DNA from 3 places in the Massilia haematophila genome. Region 2 is predicted to be linked to each of the others. Evidence: predicted binding sites of a transcription regulator. Region 2 holds the regulator's gene; each other region holds the start of a gene.
The links. Region 2 encodes FNR, which switches genes on or off when oxygen is low (the NO sensors DNR and NnrR bind a similar motif). Its sites were predicted from a motif close to TTGATNNNNATCAA; they were not measured.
Positions count from the first base shown of each region.

Region 1: a site for FNR is predicted at 2,594-2,607, ahead of ACFOPH_RS18345 (OmpW/AlkL family protein). Genes of this name have one in related genera too.
Region 3: a site for FNR is predicted at 2,190-2,203, ahead of paaA (1,2-phenylacetyl-CoA epoxidase subunit PaaA). Genes of this name have one in related genera too.

Region 1 is NZ_JBHRVV010000001.1:4,137,323-4,141,791, reverse strand. Features, by position in the region: gene ACFOPH_RS18365 (serine hydrolase) at 1-566, shown strand, start outside; gene ACFOPH_RS18360 (peptidoglycan recognition protein family protein) at 574-1,221, opposite strand; gene ACFOPH_RS18355 (CoA-binding protein) at 1,356-1,778, shown strand; gene ACFOPH_RS18350 (glutathione peroxidase) at 1,789-2,379, shown strand; gene ACFOPH_RS18345 (OmpW/AlkL family protein) at 2,672-3,283, shown strand; gene pabB (aminodeoxychorismate synthase component I) at 3,398-4,469, opposite strand, start outside.
Region 2 is NZ_JBHRVV010000001.1:2,172,544-2,177,012, reverse strand. Features, by position in the region: gene ACFOPH_RS09650 (DUF885 domain-containing protein) at 1-618, shown strand, start outside; gene ACFOPH_RS09645 (VOC family protein) at 868-1,296, shown strand; gene fnr (fumarate/nitrate reduction transcriptional regulator Fnr) at 1,303-2,070, opposite strand; gene ACFOPH_RS09635 (cytochrome ubiquinol oxidase subunit I) at 2,290-3,747, shown strand; gene cydB (cytochrome d ubiquinol oxidase subunit II) at 3,751-4,469, shown strand, end outside.
Region 3 is NZ_JBHRVV010000001.1:3,557,976-3,562,444, forward strand. Features, by position in the region: gene paaC (1,2-phenylacetyl-CoA epoxidase subunit PaaC) at 1-742, opposite strand, end outside; gene paaB (1,2-phenylacetyl-CoA epoxidase subunit PaaB) at 751-1,035, opposite strand; gene paaA (1,2-phenylacetyl-CoA epoxidase subunit PaaA) at 1,149-2,138, opposite strand; gene paaX (phenylacetic acid degradation operon negative regulatory protein PaaX) at 2,256-3,185, shown strand; gene ACFOPH_RS15750 (M14 family metallopeptidase) at 3,369-4,469, shown strand, end outside.

The DNA.
Region 1 (4,469 bases), 2.0 Mb from region 2:
TCCCCGACTTCAAGGAAATCACGCTCGACGCCGCCACGCTGGAGCGCTACGCGGGTGTCTACGAGGTCGAGAAAGGCGTCACGCGCACCTTCCGCCGCGACGGCGACAGTTTGAGCGTGCAGCGCAGCGGCCGCCCGCCGGTGCGCCTGAAAGCGTATTCGCAGACCGGCTTCTTCGTTCCCGGCGGGCTTGATTACTTCGAGTTCGCGCGCAACGACAAGGGCCAGGCCACGAGCGTCACGCTGTACCAGGGCGGCAAGCAGCACCGGCAAGTGCGCATCGGCGACGCGCCGCCCGCGCGCGCCGCCGTGAAGATCGACCATGCGTCCTTCGACACCCGGGTCGGCCGCTACCAGCTGGCGCCGAACTTCGTGCTGGCGCTCACCCGCGAGGGCGACCGCTACTATGCCCAGGCCACGGGGCAGGGCAAGCTCGAGATCTTCGCGCAGGACGAGACCGTGTTCTTCGCCCGCGACATCGAGGCCGAGGTGCGTTTCGACGGCGCCGACAGCAGCTACCTGGTGCTGCACCAGAACGGCCGGCAGATCAAGGCGCCGCGCCTGTAGGCGGCCCTCAGTGCGCGGCCGCGACCTGCGGCCGCGCCGCCAGCCTGGCCGCGACCTGCTCGCGGAACCAGCCGCTCTGAACGTAGCGGTACAGGTTCGCGCCCGGGCACACGGTCTTGTCGGAGTGGTCGCGGTGGCTGGCGATGCGCTCGACCGGCACCTTGTACTTCGCCGCCAGCATCGCCATCAGGTCCGCCACCGCCTCGAGCTGGGCCTGGTTCGGCTCGACCTCCTCGAAATTGCCGACCACTTCGATCAGGGCATGGCCCTTGGGGTCGTATTCGGTGTTGGTGTCGCCGGCAAAGCCGATGTCGCGCGCGGCGTAGACACGCCCTTCGAGGTCGATCACGTAGTGGTAGGGGATGTCGAGCCAGCCCTTGGTATTGCGCGACCAGGTCTGCAGGTTGCGCAGATACTGGCGCACGTCGGTGCCCGGCTTGAACGGCTCGCCCTGGTGGTGCAGGGTGATGTCGGTGATCTCGTGGCGGCGTGCGCGGCTGGCGTCGGCCGGGGTGCCGCCCCAGTCGCTGACTGGCACGATCGTTGGCACGCTGGCAGGCGTGGTGGCGGTTGGCGCCTGTACGGCGCAGCTGGCGCAGGCCAGGGCAAGGGCGAGCAGGGAGAGGGTGCGCGAAGCGCGAAGCTGAAGGTTCATGGATGGGTTCGCTGTGGAAAACACGACATCTTTCCACAGGCGGGCACAGGTAGGCAAACTGCGTGCAAGCGTGCTCGCGACGCCCGATGCTTTCCTGTTAAGCTAGCGAGCAATCCGACCATTACCGAGCCCCCATGAGAACCATTGCCCAGATCCTCAAGGACAGCAAGACCATCGCCGTCGTCGGCCTGTCCAGCAAGCCGGACCGCGCCAGCTACGGCGTGGCCGAATACCTGCAGCAGCAGGGCTACCGCATCATTCCCGTGAACCCGGCCTACGACGGCCAGGAGATCCTCGGCGAGCGCGTCTATCCCGACCTGCAGTCCGCCGCCGACGCGCTGGCGCCGAACGGCACCCGCATCGACATCGTCGACTGCTTCCGCAAGTCCGAGGACATTCCGCCGCTGGCGCGCGACGCGATCGCGATCCGCGCCGGCTGCCTGTGGATGCAGCTCGAGATCGAGAACCAGGCTGCCGCCGACCTCGCGCGCGCCGCCGGGCTGGACGTGGTGATGAACCACTGCCTGAAAATCGAACACCGCAAGCTCAACGCCTGATCATCACGCCATGCTCAAATCCGTCTCGCTGTTCCTGCTCGTTTCCGCCGCCAGTGCCGGCGCCATGGCGCAAAGCCCGGCCGCGCATGCGTCCGCCGCCGCGCCTGCTGCCGCTGCGGCACCGGCATCCTGCCCGGCCCTGCTCAACCAAAACTTCAAGCGCCTGCAGGACGAAGCGCCGCAGAACCTGTGCCAGTACGCCGGCAAGGTGGTGCTGGTCGTGAACACCGCCAGCTACTGCGGCTACACCAAGCAGTACGAAGGACTGGAAAAGCTGTACGCGAAATATGGCCCGCGCAGCCTGGTGGTGCTGGGCTTCCCGTCGAACGATTTCAAACAGGAAGCCGAGAGCGCCAAGGACATCGCCGACCTCTGTTACAACACCTACGGCGTGAAGTTCCCGATGTTCGCGAAGACCGTGGTGTCCGGCCCGAACGCCAATCCCCTGCACGCCAGCCTGGCGAAGCAGACCGGCAAGGAGCCGAAGTGGAATTTCACCAAGTACCTGATCGGGCGCGACGGCAAGGTGATCGAGCACTTCCCGAGCAAGGTGGCGCCCGAGGATCCGCAGTTGGTGAGCAAGATCGAAGCGGCGCTGTAAAGGCTGCATTGGCGGGACAGGTTGCCGATCGCGTAGGGTGGGCGCCCCGTGCCCACGCGGTGATAGCTAGCTGCCGAGCAATCGAGCCAGAGATCGGCGCCGCTAACGATCACCGCGTGGGCACAGGGGCGCCCACCCTACGCCGCAGACCACCGCGTGGACACGGACGCCCATCCACACCGCGACCCAGCAACCAGGCACAACATTGTCGTTTTTGATCCACATCAACGATTTTGTTGCGCCGCATCAATAAGCTTACCTCATCGATTTTGTGACGAAGAGGTAAGTAAAAATGAAAAAATTGCGTTTGACCCTGATGGTGGCCGTGCTCGGCCTGGCAAGCGGCGCCGCGATGGCGCAGGAATCGTCCTGGCTGGTGCGCGCCCGCGCGGTGCATATCGATACCGCGAATAAATCCGAACCGGTCGGTGGCGCCGGCGCCGCCAACCGCATCCACGTCGACGACAAGACCATCCCCGAGATCGACGTCAGCTATTTCCTGACGCCGAACATCGCGGCCGAACTGATCCTGACCTATCCGCAAAAGCACGACGTGACGCTCGATGGCGCGAAGATCGGCAGTTTTAAACACCTGCCGCCGACCCTGAGCCTGCAGTACCACTTCGCGCCCGCGCAGACCATCAGCCCCTACGTTGGCGCCGGCGTGAACTACACCCGCATCTCGAAGGTGCGCCTGCTCGACGGCGCGGGCGACCTCGAGAACGACAGCTGGGGTCTTGCGCTGCAGGCCGGCGTCGACTTCAAGCTCGACCGCAACTGGTCGGTCAACGTCGACGTCAAGAAGGTGCAGATCCGCAGCGACGTGTTCGTGGGCGGCGCCCGCGCCAGCAAGGTGAAGGTCGATCCGGTGCTGTTCGGCGTCGGCCTCGGCTACCGCTTCTAAGCGCCTTACAGAACCTCCATGGCGGCGTTGCATCGGCTCGCCGTACTCACGTACTGTCTTCGCCGCTGCGTCGGGTGGCCGCATCCCTTGCCCTAGAGCTTCTGTAAAACGCTCTTAAATCGGGCTGGCGTTCGTGTCCAGCACCGCCAGCAGCGGTCCCCGCAGGGCATTGCAGACCATGATGCCCTCGGCCCGCTCCAGCATCGCGCGCGTGACGATGCCTTCGCTGGCTTTCCATGCCGGCGCAGCCAGGATCACGGCGCGCGTCACCCCCGGCAGCAGCCCGCAGGACAGCGGCGGCGTGATCCAGCGGCCGTCGAAGCGCACGAACACGTTGCTGCGTCCCCCTTCCGTCAGTTCCCCGCGCTCGTTGAAGAACAGGGCGTCGAAGGCGCCTTGCGCCTCGGCGGCGCGCCAGGCCGCGTCGTAGCGCTGGCGTACCGAGGTTTTATGGCGCAGGAAGACGTCGTTCGACGCGACCGGCGTCGCCGCCAGCAGCACGCGCACCGGTTCCTGCAGGGGTGCCAGCGGCGCCGCCGTGAGCGTCAGCGTGCCGTCCGCGGCGCTTGCCAGCCGCAGCCGGTACAGGCCTTCGTGCGCCAGGCCGAGGCAGGCGTCCACCACCAGCGTGCGCGCGGCGTCCGGATCGAACGGGCGGCCGAAATACGCGCAGGAGGCGGCGATGCGCGCCAGGTGCTGGTCCAGGTGGCGCGGTCCGTCCTGCCACGAGGCCTTGATGGTCTCGAAAATCTCGACCTCGTTCCGCAGGCCGGTGAGAAAGCGCGCCTTCAGGCGGCACTCGGCATATTCGGCCTGGGCGTCGCTGTCGAACACGATGCCGGCGCCGACCCCCAGTTCGCCGCGCCGCAGGTGTTCTCCCGGCCCCAGCGACAGCGTACGGATCGGCACCGACAGGCAGAATTCGCCCACGGCCTGTCCGCTTGCCGGCGGATCGAACCAGCCGATCGCGCCGGTGTAGACGCCGCGCGCGTCGGGCTCCAGTTCGTCGATGATCTCCATCGTGCGGCGTTTCGGCGCGCCCGTGATCGAGCCGCACGGATAGAGGGCGGCGAACACCTCGGCCAGGCCGGCGCCAGGGCGCAGCTGCGCACGCACGGTGGAGGTCATTTGCAGCACCGCGCCGAAGCGCGTGACCTCGAACAGCTTCGGCACCGCCACGCTGCCG
Region 2 (4,469 bases):
GCCCACTACAGCCTGCCGGCGCCGGACGGCAGCCGTCCCGGCGTGTTCTGGGTCCCCCTGCGCGGGCCGACCTTCGACATGATCCGCATGCGCAGCCTGTCCTACCACGAAGCGGTGCCGGGCCACCATTTCCAGCTGGCGATCCAGCAGGAACTGAAGGGCATCCCGAAATTCCGCAGCCAGCGCATCTTCAGCGGCGGCAGCGCGCACAGCGAAGGCTGGGCGCTGTACACCGAGCGCCTGGCGGTGGAGCAGGGCTGGTACGAAGGCGACGTCCCGGGCCTCTTGGGGGCGCTCGGCTCCGAGCTGTTCCGCGCGCGCCGCCTGGTGGTCGACACCGGCCTGCACACCAAAGGCTGGACGCGCCAGCAGGCGGTCGACTACGGCATCAACGTCCAGGAAGTCGACCGCTACGTCGCCTGGCCGGGCCAGGCCACCGCCTACATGATCGGCATGCTGCGCATCGTCGAACTGCGCGAGAAGGCCAAGGCCGAGCTGGGCGAGAAGTTCTCGCTGCCGGGCTTCCACGACATGGTGTTGAGTAGCGGCTCGGTGCCGCTGGACGTGCTGGGCCAGCTGGTCGACCAGTGGATTGCGAAGGAAAAGGCGAAGGCGTAAGCGCTGACGCGATCGTTGGTTGGGCACGCCGTGCCCACGCGAACCGTCGGCCGATCGACTGCTTCCGTCCGGATGACGATGCCGGCAAGGGCGTAGGGTGGACACCTGTGTCCACGCGGTAGGGCGGCTGATCAGCCGCCTCGACAACAAGAACCGCGCGTGGCCGCGTGCGATGACACGGCGTGGACACAGGTGTCCACCCTACGTTAATCTGGACACTTCCGTCGACCACTCAACAAGGAGCGCAGCATGGAAACCCAGGAATTGCACCGCGGACGCCTGATCGACCACCTCCAGCTCGTCGTGCGCGACCTGGCCGCAGCCCGCAGGTTCTACGACGCGGTCTTCGAGGTACTGGGCGTGCCGCTGGGCGGCGAGGGCGAGGATTATTTCTGGGCCGACGAGCTCTTCGTCTCGACGCCCGGCAGCGAGGCGGCGCAGGGCGTGCTGACCGGCCGCCACCACCTGGCCTTCCAGGCCGCCGACCGCGCCATGGTCGACGCCTTCTACGAAGCGGCATTGCGGGCCGGCGGCAAGGACAATGGTGCACCCGGCGAGCGCAACTACCATCCGGGCTACTACGGCGCCTTCGTGATCGATCCCGACGGCAACAACATCGAAGCCGTGTACCACGGCCCGGCCACGCGCAGCGCGCAATCGGTCAAGGTGACTTTCTAGACTCGGTCACGCCATCGGGCTGCACTGCTCGGTGCCGGCGGCGATCGCGCGCAGGTGGGCCGGTTCGAGCAGCGTGACCTCGCGCTTGTCGACCGCGATCCAGCCCTGTTTCTTGAAGCGCGACAGCAGGCGGCTGACGCTTTCGATCGTCAGGCCCAGGTAATTGCCGATGTCCTCGCGCGACATGCGCAGGGCGAAACTGGTCGAGGAATAGCCGCGCGCGGCGTAACGTGCCGACAGGTTCACCAGGAACACCGCGAAGCGCTGCTCGGCGCGCATGTTGCCCAGCAGGAGCATGACGTTCTGTTCGCGCGTGATCTCCTGGCTCATCATGCGGTGGAAGTGGCGCAGCAGGGCCGGCACTTCGCCGAACAGTTCCTCCAGCCGCGAGAACGGGATCTCGCACACCTCGCTGCTTTCCAGCGCAACCGCGTCGCAGTGGTGGCGGTCGCCGCTGATCGCATCCATGCCCAGCAGTTCGCCGGCCATCTGGAAACCGGTGATCTGCTGCTCGCCCGCCGCGTTGACCTGGTAGGTCTTGAAGTGGCCGAAGCGCACCGCGTACAGGCTGCGGAAGGGTTCGCCCATGGCATACAGGCGCTCGTCGCGCTCCAGGCGCCGGCGCCGGCCGATGATCTTGTCGAGCCGCTCGATGTCCGCGTTTTCCAGGCCCATCGGCAGGCAGAGCTGGTGCATGCTGCAGGCGCTGCAGCTGGCCTTCAGCGCCTGGATGCTGATCGGGGAGGAAGCGGGGGGAGGGGTGACTTGGGTCATCGGTCTACGAATAGTCGCGGTCAATACGGGAATTATAGTCCGGTCCGGCGCCGTGGCCAGTCTTTTGCCGCAAGCTGTCCAGTTGGAAAAGCCTGATAAACAGGCGCAATGGACGCGGGGCTGTGCGTGCACATGCGGGTCAAGGTCAGGGAAAGATGCCAATTGTGCGCTTGCCAAGCCGTGCTAGATTCTGGACACCGCAGATCACGAGGAGGGTTCATGTTCGGCCTATCGGCGTTGGATCTGGCACGCATCCAGTTCGCTTTCACGATGTCGTTCCACATCCTGTTCCCCGCAGTGACCATCGGCCTGGCGAGCTACCTGGCCGTGCTCGAGATGTCCTGGCTGCGCACCAGGCGCCAGGTCTACGTCGACCTCTATCACTTCTGGCTGAAGATCTTCGCCGTCATGTTCGGCATGGGCGTGGTCTCGGGCATCGTGATGGCCTACCAGATCGGCACCAACTGGAGCTATATGTCCGAGTTTGCCGGCAGTATCATGGGGCCGGTGCTGGCCTACGAGGTGCTGACCGCCTTCTTCCTCGAGGCCGGCTTCCTGGGCGTGATGCTGTTCGGCTGGAACCGCGTCGGCCCCCAGCTGCACTTCGTCGCCACCTGCATGGTCGCGATCGGCACCCTGATCTCGGCCACCTGGATCCTGGCCGCCAACAGCTGGATGCAGACACCCCAGGGTTATGCCATCGAGGGCGGGCGCATGGTGCCGGCCGACTGGCTGGCGATCGTCTTCAACCCCTCGTTCCCGTTCCGCCTGATGCACATGGTGGTCGCCGCCTACCTCACCACGGCGCTGATCGTGGGGGCGGTCGGCGCCTGGCAGCTGTTGCGCCGGCGCGACAATCCGGCGGTGCGCAAGATGCTCTCCATGGCGATGTGGATGCTCCTCATCGTCGCGCCGATCCAGGCCGTCATCGGCGACTTCCACGGCCTGAACACCGCCGAGCACCAGCCGGCCAAGCTGGCGGCGATGGAAGGGCACTGGCAGAACGAGCCGGGCGAAGCCATCCCGCTGTTGTTGTTCGGCATACCCGACATGGAGGCCGAACGAACCCGCTACGCCGTCGGCATCCCGCGCCTGGGCAGCATCATCCTCACCCACAGCTGGGACGGCCAGTTCCCCGGCCTGAAGGACTTCCCGAAGGACGAGCGGCCGAATTCCCTGATCGTGTTCTGGAGCTTCCGCCTGATGGTCGGGCTGGGCCTGCTGATGATCGCGCTCGGGCTGTGGAGCCTGCTGCTGCGGCGCGGCGGGCAGCTCTTCACCAAACGCCTGTTCCTGCGCGCGGCCCTGTGGATGGGGCCGGCCGGGCTGGTCGCCATCCTGGCCGGCTGGGTGACCACCGAGGTCGGGCGCCAGCCCTGGGTGGTGTACGGCGTCCTGCGCACGGCCGACGCGGTGTCGCCGCACGGCGCCCCGGCCCTGGCCCTGACGCTGGCGATCTTCGTGGTCGCCTATTTCTTCGTGTTCGGCGCCGGCACCGCCTACGTGCTGCGCCTGATGCGCAAAGGGCCGCAGCATTTCGCGCTGAACCGCGCCCCCGAGGGCGGCCCGGGCGAGGACCGTACGCCGATGCGTCCGCTCTCGGCCGCCGACGTGGGCAACGACGACGAGGGCACGGCCGAGGGGGCGGGCGACGCCGCCGACGGGGAAAGGAGCTGAACCATGGGCATCGACACCTCGGTCATCTGGGCCGTCATCATCTACTTCGCCGTCTTCATGTACGTGCTGCTGGACGGCTTCGATCTCGGCATCGGCATCCTGTTCCCTTTCGTCAAGCAAAAGCGTGACCGCGACACGATGATGAACACCGTCGCCCCGGTCTGGGACGGCAACGAGACCTGGCTGGTGCTGGGCGGGGAAGGGCTGCTGGCGGCCTTTCCGGTGGCCTATTCGATCATCCTGTCCGGCCTGTATCTGCCGCTGATCTTCATGCTGGTCGGCCTGGTGTTTCGCGGCGTGGCCTTCGAGTTCCGCTTCAAGGCCAAGGAGCACGAACGTCACCTGTGGGACAAGGCCTTCATCGGCGGCTCGGTAACGGCGGCCTTCTTCCAGGGCGTCTCGCTCGGCGCCTTCCTGGACGGGATCGCGGTGTCCGGGCGCAGCTACGCCGGCGGCGTGCTCGACTGGATCGCGCCGTTCCCGATCCTGGCCGGCTTCGGCGTGCTCATCGCCTACACCCTGCTGGGCAGCACCTGGCTGATCATGAAGACCGAGGGCGAGCTGCACGACCGCATGGTGCAGGTGGCGCGTCCCTTCGCGCTGATGCTGCTGGGCGCCATCGTGGTGGTCAGCATCTGGACCCCGCTGCGCGACCCGGCGGTGGCCGACCGCTGGTTCACCTTCCCGAACATCCTGTTCCTGGCGCCGGTGCCGGTGCTGGT
Region 3 (4,469 bases), 1.4 Mb from region 2:
AGGCACGCTGCAGGAACTGCATCTCGGCCAGGATGTAGCCGAGGTGTTCGCTGTGGCGGCCCTGCTTGCCGCCGCGCTGCATCCAGGCGTCGGGCGATGGCATGGTCAAGGTGGCTTCCGCGAAGATCTCGCTGACGTGTTCGAGGAAGGCGGCGCGCAAGCCTTCGACCGGCGGGGCAATGCCCTGCTCGACCATCGCGTTGTCGATCTCGTCGTAGATGAAGACTTCGCCGGTGTACATCCACAGTTCGTCCGCCGCCGCCTGCATCTTCGCGTGGCTGACGTCGGTGCCGTCGCCCAGGCGTACCACCAGGTCGCCGCTGCGGCGCAGGTGATAAGTGATTTCCTTCAGCGACTTCTCGGCGATCTCGGCGATGCGCTGGTCGCTCGATTTCAGCAGGCCCTGCATCAGGAAGTAGTGCCAGGTGTCGAAGAAAAACTGGCGCATCATCGTGTCGGCGTAGCTGCCGTTGGGCTGCTCGACCAGCAGGACGTTGCGGTACGCATGGGCGTCGCGGTGGAAGGCCATGCGGTCTTCGTCGCGGCCTTTGCCTTCGAGTTCGCCGGCGTAGGTCAGCCACATGCGCGTTTGACCCAGCAGGTCCAGCGCGACGTTGGTCAGGGCCATGTCTTCTTCCAAGGCCGGGCCCTTGCCGCAGAGCTGGGAGAGCTGCTGCGAGAGGATCAGGGCGTTGTCGCCCTGGCGCAGCAGATAGTCGAATTTTGCGGTGCTCGCATCCATGGCTGGGCTCACAGGTTCTTCACTTCTTCCGGCATCGGGAAGAAGGTCGGGTGGCGGTAGACCTTGCTGTTGGCCGGCTCGAACAGCGCTTCCTTGTCGGATGGGCTGGAAGCGACGATGTCGGCGGCGCGCACGACCCAGATCGAGACGCCTTCGTTGCGGCGGGTGTAGACGTCGCGTGCGTTGTTGATTGCCATTTCGGCGTCAGGGGCGTGCAGGCTGCCGACGTGCTTGTGGGCGAGGCCGTGCTGGCTGCGGATGAAAACTTCCCACAGGGGCCATTCTTTGCTCATGGTTGTGTCTCCGGTATTCCAGGATGTTTTCGGCTTCGTCAGCCGTATTGGTTTGCGTGCGCTGGGTGAACGCGTGGGCACGGGGTGCCCACCCTACGGATCATTGGCCAGCCTCAGGCGGCGGCCTTGCGGGCGGCCTTCTTTTCGGCGTGGGCGACCAGGGCGTCGCGGAACCATTCGCCGTCATCCCAGGCTTTTACACGGGTGCGCAGGCGCTCGCGGTTGCAGGGGCCGTTGCCCTTCAGGACGTTGTGGAATTCGCTCCAGTCGATCTCGCCGAATTCGTAGTGGCCGGTTTCCTCGTTCCATTTCAGATCGGGGTCGGGAATCGTCAGGCCCAGGTATTCGGCCTGCGGCACGGTCTGGTCGACCATGCGCTGGCGCAGCTCGTCGTTCGAGAACAGCTTGATGCGCCACTTGGTCGATTGCGCGCTGTTCACCGATTCGGCGTCGGACGGGCCGAACATCATCAAGGAAGGCCACCACCAGCGGTTCAGCGCATCCTGCGCCATCGCCTTCTGCTCGAGCGTGCCCTTGGCCAGGCTCATCATGATGTCGTAGCCCTGGCGCGCGTGGAAGGACTCTTCCTTGCAGACGCGGATCATGGCGCGCGAGTACGGGCCGTAGGAGCAGCGGCAGAGCGGGATCTGGTTGATGATGGCCGAGCCGTCGACCAGCCAGCCGATCGCGCCCATGTCGGCCCAGCTCAGGGTCGGATAATTGAAGATGCTCGAGTACTTGGCCTTGCCCGAATGCAGGGCGGCGAGCAGTTCGTCGCGCGAGACGCCCAGGGTTTCGGCGGCGCTGTACAGGTAGAGGCCGTGCCCGGCTTCGTCCTGGATCTTGGCCAGCAGCACCGACTTGCGCTTCAGCGTAGGCGCGCGGGTCACCCAGTTGCCTTCCGGCAGCTGGCCGACGATCTCGGAGTGCGCGTGCTGGGAGATCTGGCGGATCAGGGTCTTGCGGTAGGCCTCGGGCATCCAGTCCTTCGGCTCGATCTTCACACCGGCATCGATGCGGGCCTGGAATGCCTGCTCCTCGGCACTCATGTCGTCTTGCGTCTGGACCTTTTTCAGGCCCGTTTCCACCATCTGTGCGTACATGGTCTGTCTCCCATTGCAAACATCGTGAAAGGATAATACGATACAAAAAACTAGATGTACACCAAAATTTTGAATCATATTGCGAAGCAATAGCAGCAGGAACAAGAACAGGATTCCATGAAGCAAATGAACAGTACCGAGTGGATTGCCCACTGCCTCGCCATCGATCCGCCGCGCTCGAAATCGCTGGTCATGACGATCATGGGAGATACGATTGCGCCGCACGGCGGCGCAACCTGGCTGGGCAGCCTGATCGAACTGCTGGCGCCGTTGGGCGTGACCGACCGCCTGGTGCGCACCAGCGTGTTCCGCCTAGTGCAGGAAGGCTGGCTCACGGCCAGCCGCGAGGGCCGGCGCAGCCGCTATGCCTTCGACCCGAAGTCGCTGCCGCGCTTCCAGCGCGCCGACCGCCGCATCTACGCCCCGCCCGGCCTGCATTGGGACGGCCGCTGGACCCTGGTACTGGCGCCGAACGGCAGCATCGACGGCGAGCTGCGCACGGCGGTGCGCAAGGAATTGCAGTGGGAAGGCTACGCGATGCTGGGGCCGGGGCTGTTGGCGCATCCGGCGGCGGATGTCGAGGGCCTGGCCGATGCCTTGATCCGCACCGGCGCGCAGGGCAAGGTGTTCGTCGTGGGCACCGCCGAGCTGCCGGACGCGGGTTCGCGGCCGCTGCGCGAACTCGTGGACGACGGCTGGGACCTGACCGCCGTGGCCCAAAGCTACCGCGACTTCATCGACCGCTTCACGCCGCTGCTGGCCCTGCTGCGCGACGAAGGCGAGGTCGCGCCCGAGGCCGCGTTCGCGATCCGTTCGCTGCTGATCCACGCCTACCGGCGCCTGCAATTGCACGACCCACTGCTGCCGATCGAGCTGCTGCCCGAGCCCTGGCCGGGGTCGGATGCCTACGAGGTGGCGCGCGCGGTGTACCTGCTGGTGTATGCGCAGGCCGAGCTGCACGTCGATGCGGTGCTGCGGCGCGAGGACGAGGCGGCGCCGGCGGCCGATGAGGCGTTTTATCAGCGGTTTGGCGGGTTACGCGGCTGATCTGGCGTTCGAATCGGTGGGTTCGAGAACCCACCCTACGCCACTTCGATCGGGTTTCCGTAGGGTGGGCACTCGTGCCCACGCGGTCTCACCGTTTGCATGATCGGCGCCATGAAACACGCCCTCGCACCGAATACGAAACCGGGTATCATCTCGGCTTTACGCCATCAACCGGGACACACCATGTCTATCAAGATCAGCAGCCAATTCGACGCTGGCGCCATCGAGGTCGTGAACGCCACGAGCGCGAACGCCATCGACCTGAACATCCGCAAGGATTCGCACGCCGACATCACCCAGTGGTTCTACTTCCGCCTGCAGGGCGCGCAAGGCCAGGCCTGCACGATCCGCTTCCTGAACGCCGGCCAGGCCGCGTATTCGAAGGGCTGGGAAGACTACAACGCGATGGCGAGCTACGACCGCGTCAACTGGTTCCGCGTGCCGACCTCGTTCGACGGCCAGGTCATGACGATCGAGCATACCCCGGGCATGGACAGCGTCTATTACGCCTACTTCGAGCCCTACTCGTGGGAACGCCACCTGGAGCTGCTCGACCGCGCCCAGATGAGCGAGCACGTGCGCATGGTCGACCTCGGTTCGACCGTCGACGGCCGCGACCTGAACATGCTGGTCATCGGCGAACCGGCGCCCGAGAAGAAGAAGGTCTGGGTCATCGCGCGCCAGCACCCGGGCGAGACCATGGCCGAGTGGTTCGTCGAGGGCATGCTCGACGCCCTGCTCGATCCATCGCACCCGTTCGGGCGCCAGCTGCTGAACGAAACCGTGTTCTACGTGGTCCCGAACATGAATCCGGACGGTTCCGTCCGCGGCAACCTGCGCACCAACGCCGCCGGCGCCAACCTGAACCGCGAGTGGCTGAACCCGACCATGGAACGCAGCCCGGAAGTCTTCCTGGTCAAGCAGAAGATGCATGAAACCGGCGTCGACCTGTGCCTGGACGTGCACGGCGACGAAGGCCTGCCCTATGTGTTCGTGGCCGGCAGCGAATCCCTGCCGAACTTCACGGCCGAGCAGGACGCGGCCCAGAAGCGCTTCATCGCCGACTTCAAGATCGCCAGCCCGGACTTCCAGGACGTGCACGGCTACGGCGAATCGCCGTATAGCGAGGAAACCCTGACCATGGGTTCGCCGCACATCACCCACGCCTTCGGCTGCCTGTCGCTGACCCTGGAACTGCCGTTCAAGGACAACGCCAACGACCCGGACCCGCAAGTCGGCTGGGACGGCGCACGCAGCGCCCGCCTCGGCGCAGCGGTGCTGCAG